3 regions of the Cytobacillus sp. FSL K6-0265 genome follow, and region 2 is predicted to be linked to each of the others. Evidence: riboswitches for the same ligand, from Rfam matches in the RefSeq annotation. Region 2 holds a riboswitch; each other region holds the start of a gene.

Region 1 (2,207 bases), 1.0 Mb from region 2:
ATGAAGTAAGGAAGTTAGCTGAGCAAAGTGCTGAAATTACGGTGGCGATCTCTGAAGTGACGAATACCCTTTTCAATCAGTCCCTTGAAGCACGTAAAAGCTCTATTGAAGGGGAGGGTGCTGTAAAGCAGGGACAAGCACTGTTAACAGAGATATCTGCCTTTTTCAACGAAATACAAACATCATTACAAGAAAACAACTTAGAGTTAGTGAGAGGAGTAAACGAGGTTTCCGCGGCAACCGAAAAGTTTGAACAAATTCAAGAACAGATTGAAAATATGGCGAATATATCAGAGGAAAATGCCGCAGCTACAGAAGAAATCGTTGCCATCATAGAAGATGAACATGCAATGGTATCAAACGTAAATCATTCGGTAGCCGATATTAACCGGTTGAGTGTCCAGCTAAAAGAGCTAGCTTCAAGTAAACAAGTTTAATATTGATCATTGTCCTCTAATCAAAAGGATGTGCGAAAAAAGGACCAATTTTCCATAGAGTTTATATTGACAGACGCTATTAAACTATTGTAGCCTAATAGATATCAAATTGAATAAACCTCACTTTTTCTGGTGGGGTAGAGGCGCGGTATTTAACAGTCTTTAGTAGAGTGATAAGGCATGATGAGACTAAAGAGAAGGAAATATCGCCGAAATGTGCTATATCCGATTGTATAGCATGTTGGGTCTGCAGTGAATAATTGCAGGACTGTCTTAATAAGCTTACCCGGTTTATTAAGTTGCACTATCTCTAAAATGGGAAAAGTAGAGGATTTAGGCGGAAGAATAACAAGGACCTGAGTTCATCTCAGGTCTTTTTTGTTATTCTTTTTCTTAATTCGGAATAGTTTAATTAATAGAAAAATATATTAGGGGGAATAGAAATGAAAAAGAGATTTGCTTTACTAGCTATGGCTTTAGTACTGAGTATGTTTCTAGCTGCTTGTGGTTCAGGTGACGAAGCAGAAGGTAACACGGGTTCAGGTGGAGAAGATAAAGACGTTTTTCGTGTAGGACTAGAGGCTGGTTATGCGCCATTTAACTGGACGCAAATGGATGATAGTAACGGCGCAGTAGCAATTGAAGGTAATTCAGAGTTTGCAGGCGGGTACGATGTTGAGATTGCTAAGAAAATAGCAGAAGGCTTAGGGAAAGAACTAGTGATTGTGAAAACAAAATGGGATGGCTTAGTCCCTTCTCTTAACTCAGATAAGATTGATGCCATTATCGCTGGGATGTCACCAACAGCAGAACGAAAAGAAACAATTGATTTTTCCGATAACTATTACGAATCTGATTTAGTGATGGTTGTGAAAAAAGGTGGCGATTACGAAAATGCTACATCGATTCAAGACTTCAGTGGAGCAAAAGTTACTGCCCAATTAAATACATTTCATTATTCAGTGATTAATCAAATTGACGGCGTACAACAGCAAACAGCGATGGAGAGCTTCCCTGCTATGCGTGTTGCGTTAGAGTCCGGAATTATTGACGGTTATGTTTCTGAACGCCCAGAAGGTGTAAGTGCTTCAGCTGCTAATGATAATTTTGCGATGGTTGAATTTACTGAAGGATTTGAGACAAGTGAAGAAGATACTGCCATTGCAGTAGGGTTGAAAAAAGATAGCGAATTAACAGATAAAATCAATGAAATCCTTGCAGATATTTCTGAAGAAGAGCAGAAAGAATTGATGGATGCTGCGATTGAGAATCAGCCAGCGGCAGAATAACTAAATGAGCCGGCTGCATGAGATGTAGCCGGTTTTGTTTCGAGATAAGGAAATACCATTTTGCAGTTGAGACTTGTCTTTTTAATACCATAGTGGAGCAGGTGAGACTTTTAATAAAAAAGAGCCTATTCCACAGTCGAGTTTCTTCATGACCATGTATCCTTAGCAGAATGATTGGTAAAAAAGGGACCAATCGTTATGAGAGAAAAGGAGATAATATCAATGAGTATTGAATGGATTATTCGCATCGTAGTCGAGTATTGGCCAATGTTCCTACGCGGCGCAGGTGTAACATTATTAATTGCCCTAATTGGTACCGTTTTCGGTGCGTTAATTGGTCTATTATCAGGGGTTTTACGGACGATCCCAATGCCAGAAAAAGGGTCAAAACGATTATTATTGAAGGTCGTTAATCTTATATTATCAGCTTATATTGAATTTTTTAGAGGTACGCCAATGATTGTACAGGCAATGGTTATTT
Region 2 (2,207 bases):
AGGTTCTCTTCACAGTCAAATGGGATAAAAAGGACAATATCCATACCTAATAAATAGGTAAACAGTAAACAAAAAAATCCAAACTTCATTCTATTAAGGCATTGGAATGTTGTTTGGATTTTCCTGTCTTATTTAATTTTTTACTAAATCCCCGGCTAAATCAAACGTTTGATGCAAAGCTTGAGCAGCATTTAACATATGCGCTTGGTCTATCACAGCCGAGACTTTTATTTCCGATGTACTGACCATTTTTACAACGATGTTATTAGCAGCTAATACATTAAACATCTCAGCTGCTACCCCTGGGTTTGAGATCATTCCTGAACCAACAATCGAGATTTTCGCCAATTGTGATTCCCATTCAATCTGATCATAACTTAATGCTTCTCGATTTTTTTCTAGTATTTTAACAGTCTCTGTAAGATCTTGGTTTTTAATGGAAAAAGATAAGCTTGATGATTTATCATCTGTGATACTTTGGATAATAATATCGACATTTATATGTTCTTTCGCTAAGAGTGAAAAGATGGATGAAAGGCTTATTAAAGGGTCTTTAATCCCTAATACAGATACCCTTGTAATATCATCTTCAAAAGCAACCCCTCTAACAACTAAGTTCTCTTCCATTTCCGCAACCTCCTCAATTATTGTTCCTTCTTCTCTTTCCATACTAGAGCGCACTTCAAGCTTTACATTATAATTCTTTGCAAACTCAACTGCTCTAGGATGCAGAACGCCTGCACCAAGATTAGCTAATTCAAGCATTTCATCGTACGAGATAGATGGAAGCTTTCTTGCATTTTTTACATAACGAGGATCCGTTGTGAACACACCTGTTACATCGGTGTAAATATCACATTTATCCGCTTTTAATACTGCTGCAAGAGCCACTGCTGTTGTATCGGAACCACCTCGACCTAATGTGGTGATTTGGCCAGTCTCACTTAAACCTTGAAAACCCGCTACGATAACAATTCTCCCTTTTTTTAACTCTTGTGAAACAGGTTTTGTGTCAATATCAGTGATTCTGGCGTCGCCATGTACTGATTCCGTTTTAATCCCTGCTTGCCAGCCCGTAAAGGAAGTTGCCTCATACCCTTTTGCATTTAAAGCAATTGTTAATAAAGAGATCGTTACTTGTTCACCTGTAGATAACAACATATCCATTTCTCTCTTACTTGGAGCGGTTGATAATTCTTTTGCCATGCCAACTAATTGATCAGTCGTTTTGCCCATGGCCGACACAACAACAACGATATCATTACCATTATTTTTTTCTGCAATGACACGGTTGGCTACATTTTGAATATGATCAACCGAGCCTACGGAGGTTCCACCAAATTTTTGTACAATTAAGCCCACTTTTCTCCCCTACTTTCAAATCATTCGTTTCTATTTCCTGCCGCCTGTATGTACAACCAACACATTTCTACCCATATTCGGCATAAAAAAAAGCAATGAGATAAAACCCATCCCATTGCTGTGTAGTTAAACGTATGAACAATCTACGTACACACAGTGAGATAGCCCTCCAAGACAGATAGTCTTGACAATCCTGCATTTATTCAATGCAGAACCAGCGAAGAAAATATTGAGTCTTTCTTCACTTCGGCGAACATTCCCTTTCAAAGTCCTTCAACGAAGCTCAATCTTCTAAGGAACTTTTACTAATGAAGCTCGCACCTCTACCTTCACTTTCAAGTTAAAAAGTGATTTGATATAAAGTTAAAAACACTATACCATATTTGTTTTTTTCAGACAATAACTATTCATGCAACTTCTCATAAAGATCTTGTGCTACTTTTAGTGGTAAGCCAGATTCCCTAAGGTCTTCTACACTAGCTGATTTCATTTTTTTTACAGAACCAAATTCTTTTAATAACTGCTTTTTTCTTTTTTCTCCGATACCATCTATTTCATCAAGAAGTGATTGAAAAGCGCTCTTTCCACGTACTTGTCTATGAAATGTAATGGCAAATCGATGGACTTCATCTTGAATTCGTTGCAGTAAATAAAATTCCTGACTATTTCGAGCAAGAGGGATTATTGTTAATGGATTTCCGTAAAGTAGTTGAGATGTTTTATGCTTATCATCTTTGACTAATCCTGCTAAAGGAATATCTAAACCCAGTTCATTCTCAAGCACATCTCGCACGACTTCAACATGCCCTTTGCCACCATCAATGATGATTAAATCTGGTAGAGGT
Region 3 (2,207 bases), 420 kb from region 2:
AATTGGCGTGAAGTTCGATATCTATACCGTTATAATAACCAGGAATTATTGGAATGGGCAGACCGATTAAAGCAATTACAAAAAGAGGCGAAGGAGGTCTATGTGCTTTTTAATAATAATTCTGGTGGTGACGCAGCGGATAATGCAAAGGAAATGCTTCACATATTGGGCATTGAATATGATGGATTAGCTCCAAAACAACTCGGTTTATTTTAATGAAAGAGTACACCGAATCTCTACCTATAACATAAATTGTTAAAGGGAAGGGGGGACGGTCATGGTTGAATTAAAGCCTGTTATTTTGGATGGTCATACGTTTATGACTGTATCCGTTGAGCTGCCAAAGACTAATTTGTTAGTCGTATCAAATGATAAAGGATATATCATGTGTGGTGCATTAGACGTTGCGTTATTAAATGAGAAATTAAAAGATCGCAAGGTAATTGCTGGAAGAGCAGTTGGGGTGAAAACGATTCAGCAGCTAATCGATGCACCACTTGAATCAGTCACTTTTGCTGCGGAGGATTTAGGAATAAAAAAAGGGATGAGCGGAAGAGAAGCGTTATTAAGAATGGTATAGTTTATCCTACTATATCTTCAAAACAATAAATTTAAGAATATTTAAGGTTTTGATAGAGTTTTGCATAAATATTTATATTTTGATATAATGTATAGCAATTGAATAATGCCTTATCAATCCGATGGGGTAGAGGCGCAAATCATCATTAGTAATCAATGTGAGGATGACAACAGTGAACATTGATAAAAGGGAGATTTGCCGAAGCAAATAGGTACGTCAATATTTATTTGTTGGGGTTGCTCTAAATAAGAGTAACACTGTCATTATGGAGGTATATTAACCATAATGGGGAGCTACAGTCGTGATGGAGAATAACGTTACTTCTAGAAGAGTAATGATAGAATCTCTATCGTTACTCTTTTTTATTATCAATTAAGGATCAAAGAAAAGTGGGGACACCTTTCTCTGATCGTTAATTGATATGAGACGCATTCGTTCATGTCTATAGCTCCTATACTAATAGGAGGTCTTTTTTTATGACAGGTACATTTATTTCTGTGCTGCCACCTTTGGTAGCTATGCTTTTGGTTATTCTAACAAAAAGAGTAATTCTCTCCCTTGGTTTAGGGGCGTTAACAGCAGCTATCTTAATTGCAGGATATCAACCGCTAGATACGTTGCAAATATTTTTCTCGTCGTTCATAGAACTTTTTATAACGGATGAAGGGTTAAATACTTGGAATGTTTATATTCTATTATTCTTACTTATTCTTGGTAGCATTACTGCCTTTATTTCAATATCTGGTGGTAGTCGTGCTTTTGGTGAATGGGCAATGAAGCGTGTAAAAACAAGAGTGGGTGCACAGTTATTAACCGTAGTTTTAGGTATGATTTTGTTTATAGATGATTATTTTAATGCGTTAACAGTCGGACAAGTATCTCGCCCTGTTACAGATCGACAAAAGGTTTCACGTGTAAAGCTTGCCTATTTGATTGATTCTACATCCGCACCCTTATGTGTGATTTCGCCCATCTCGAGTTGGGGAGCATCAATTATTGCCTTAATTGGCTCGATTTTAGTGGCTCATGAAATAACGGATTATAGTGCATTCTCTGCCTTCATGCAAATCATTCCGTTAAATTTTTATGTATGGGCTGCAATTATAATGGTATTTATCATCGTTGTTGGGCAAATTGATTTTGGTCCAATGAAGAAACATGAGAACCAAGCTATTCAACAAGGAATTCTATTTGATAAGAAGAAACAGTTGAAAGACGAGGTTCAAGAGGAACTACCTACTAGTACGAAAGGGACTGTAGGTCATCTTATTTGGCCAATCATTGTTTTATTTATAGGGACAGTGAGTATGATGGCATGGACAGGCATTAGTGGTGCAGAGGGGAATTTGTCAATCGTATCCTTATTAGAAAACACAGATGTGGCCTTGTCACTCATTGTCGGAGGATTATTGAGTTTAGTTGTTGCTTACGTACAATTTGCTCAAGTAATAAAAAAAGACGATAAACTAACGAATAAGTTTTATTTGAAAGCAACATGGGTTGGGATGAAATCTATGTTTGGTTCAGTATTAATCTTAATCTTTGCCTGGTTACTCGGAGATTTAATTAGTCAAATAGGTACAGGGGAATATTTGGCTAGCGTAATTAATCAATCGAATCTTAGTCA

The links. Region 2 has a riboswitch for lysine ahead of MHH73_RS16370 (aspartate kinase). Riboswitches for the same ligand answer to the same signal wherever they lie in the genome.
Region 1: linked by a shared signal. The riboswitch ahead of MHH73_RS21585 (transporter substrate-binding domain-containing protein) and the one ahead of MHH73_RS16370 (aspartate kinase) in region 2 are both predicted to bind lysine.
Region 3: linked by a shared signal. The riboswitch ahead of MHH73_RS18540 (Na+/H+ antiporter NhaC family protein) and the one ahead of MHH73_RS16370 (aspartate kinase) in region 2 are both predicted to bind lysine.

Annotation. Positions count from the first base shown of each region.
Region 1 is NZ_JBBOPE010000001.1:4,267,880-4,270,086, reverse strand. Features, by position in the region: gene MHH73_RS21590 (methyl-accepting chemotaxis protein) at 1-437, shown strand, start outside; lysine riboswitch at 568-752, shown strand; gene MHH73_RS21585 (transporter substrate-binding domain-containing protein) at 881-1,726, shown strand; gene MHH73_RS21580 (amino acid ABC transporter permease) at 1,949-2,207, shown strand, end outside.
Region 2 is NZ_JBBOPE010000001.1:3,241,078-3,243,284, forward strand. Features, by position in the region: gene MHH73_RS16365 (YslB family protein) at 1-50, shown strand, start outside; gene MHH73_RS16370 (aspartate kinase) at 133-1,362, opposite strand; lysine riboswitch at 1,517-1,696, opposite strand; gene uvrC (excinuclease ABC subunit UvrC) at 1,766-2,207, opposite strand, start outside.
Region 3 is NZ_JBBOPE010000001.1:3,662,030-3,664,236, reverse strand. Features, by position in the region: gene MHH73_RS18550 (DUF72 domain-containing protein) at 1-216, shown strand, start outside; gene MHH73_RS18545 (YunC family protein) at 278-580, shown strand; lysine riboswitch at 700-884, shown strand; gene MHH73_RS18540 (Na+/H+ antiporter NhaC family protein) at 1,057-2,207, shown strand, end outside.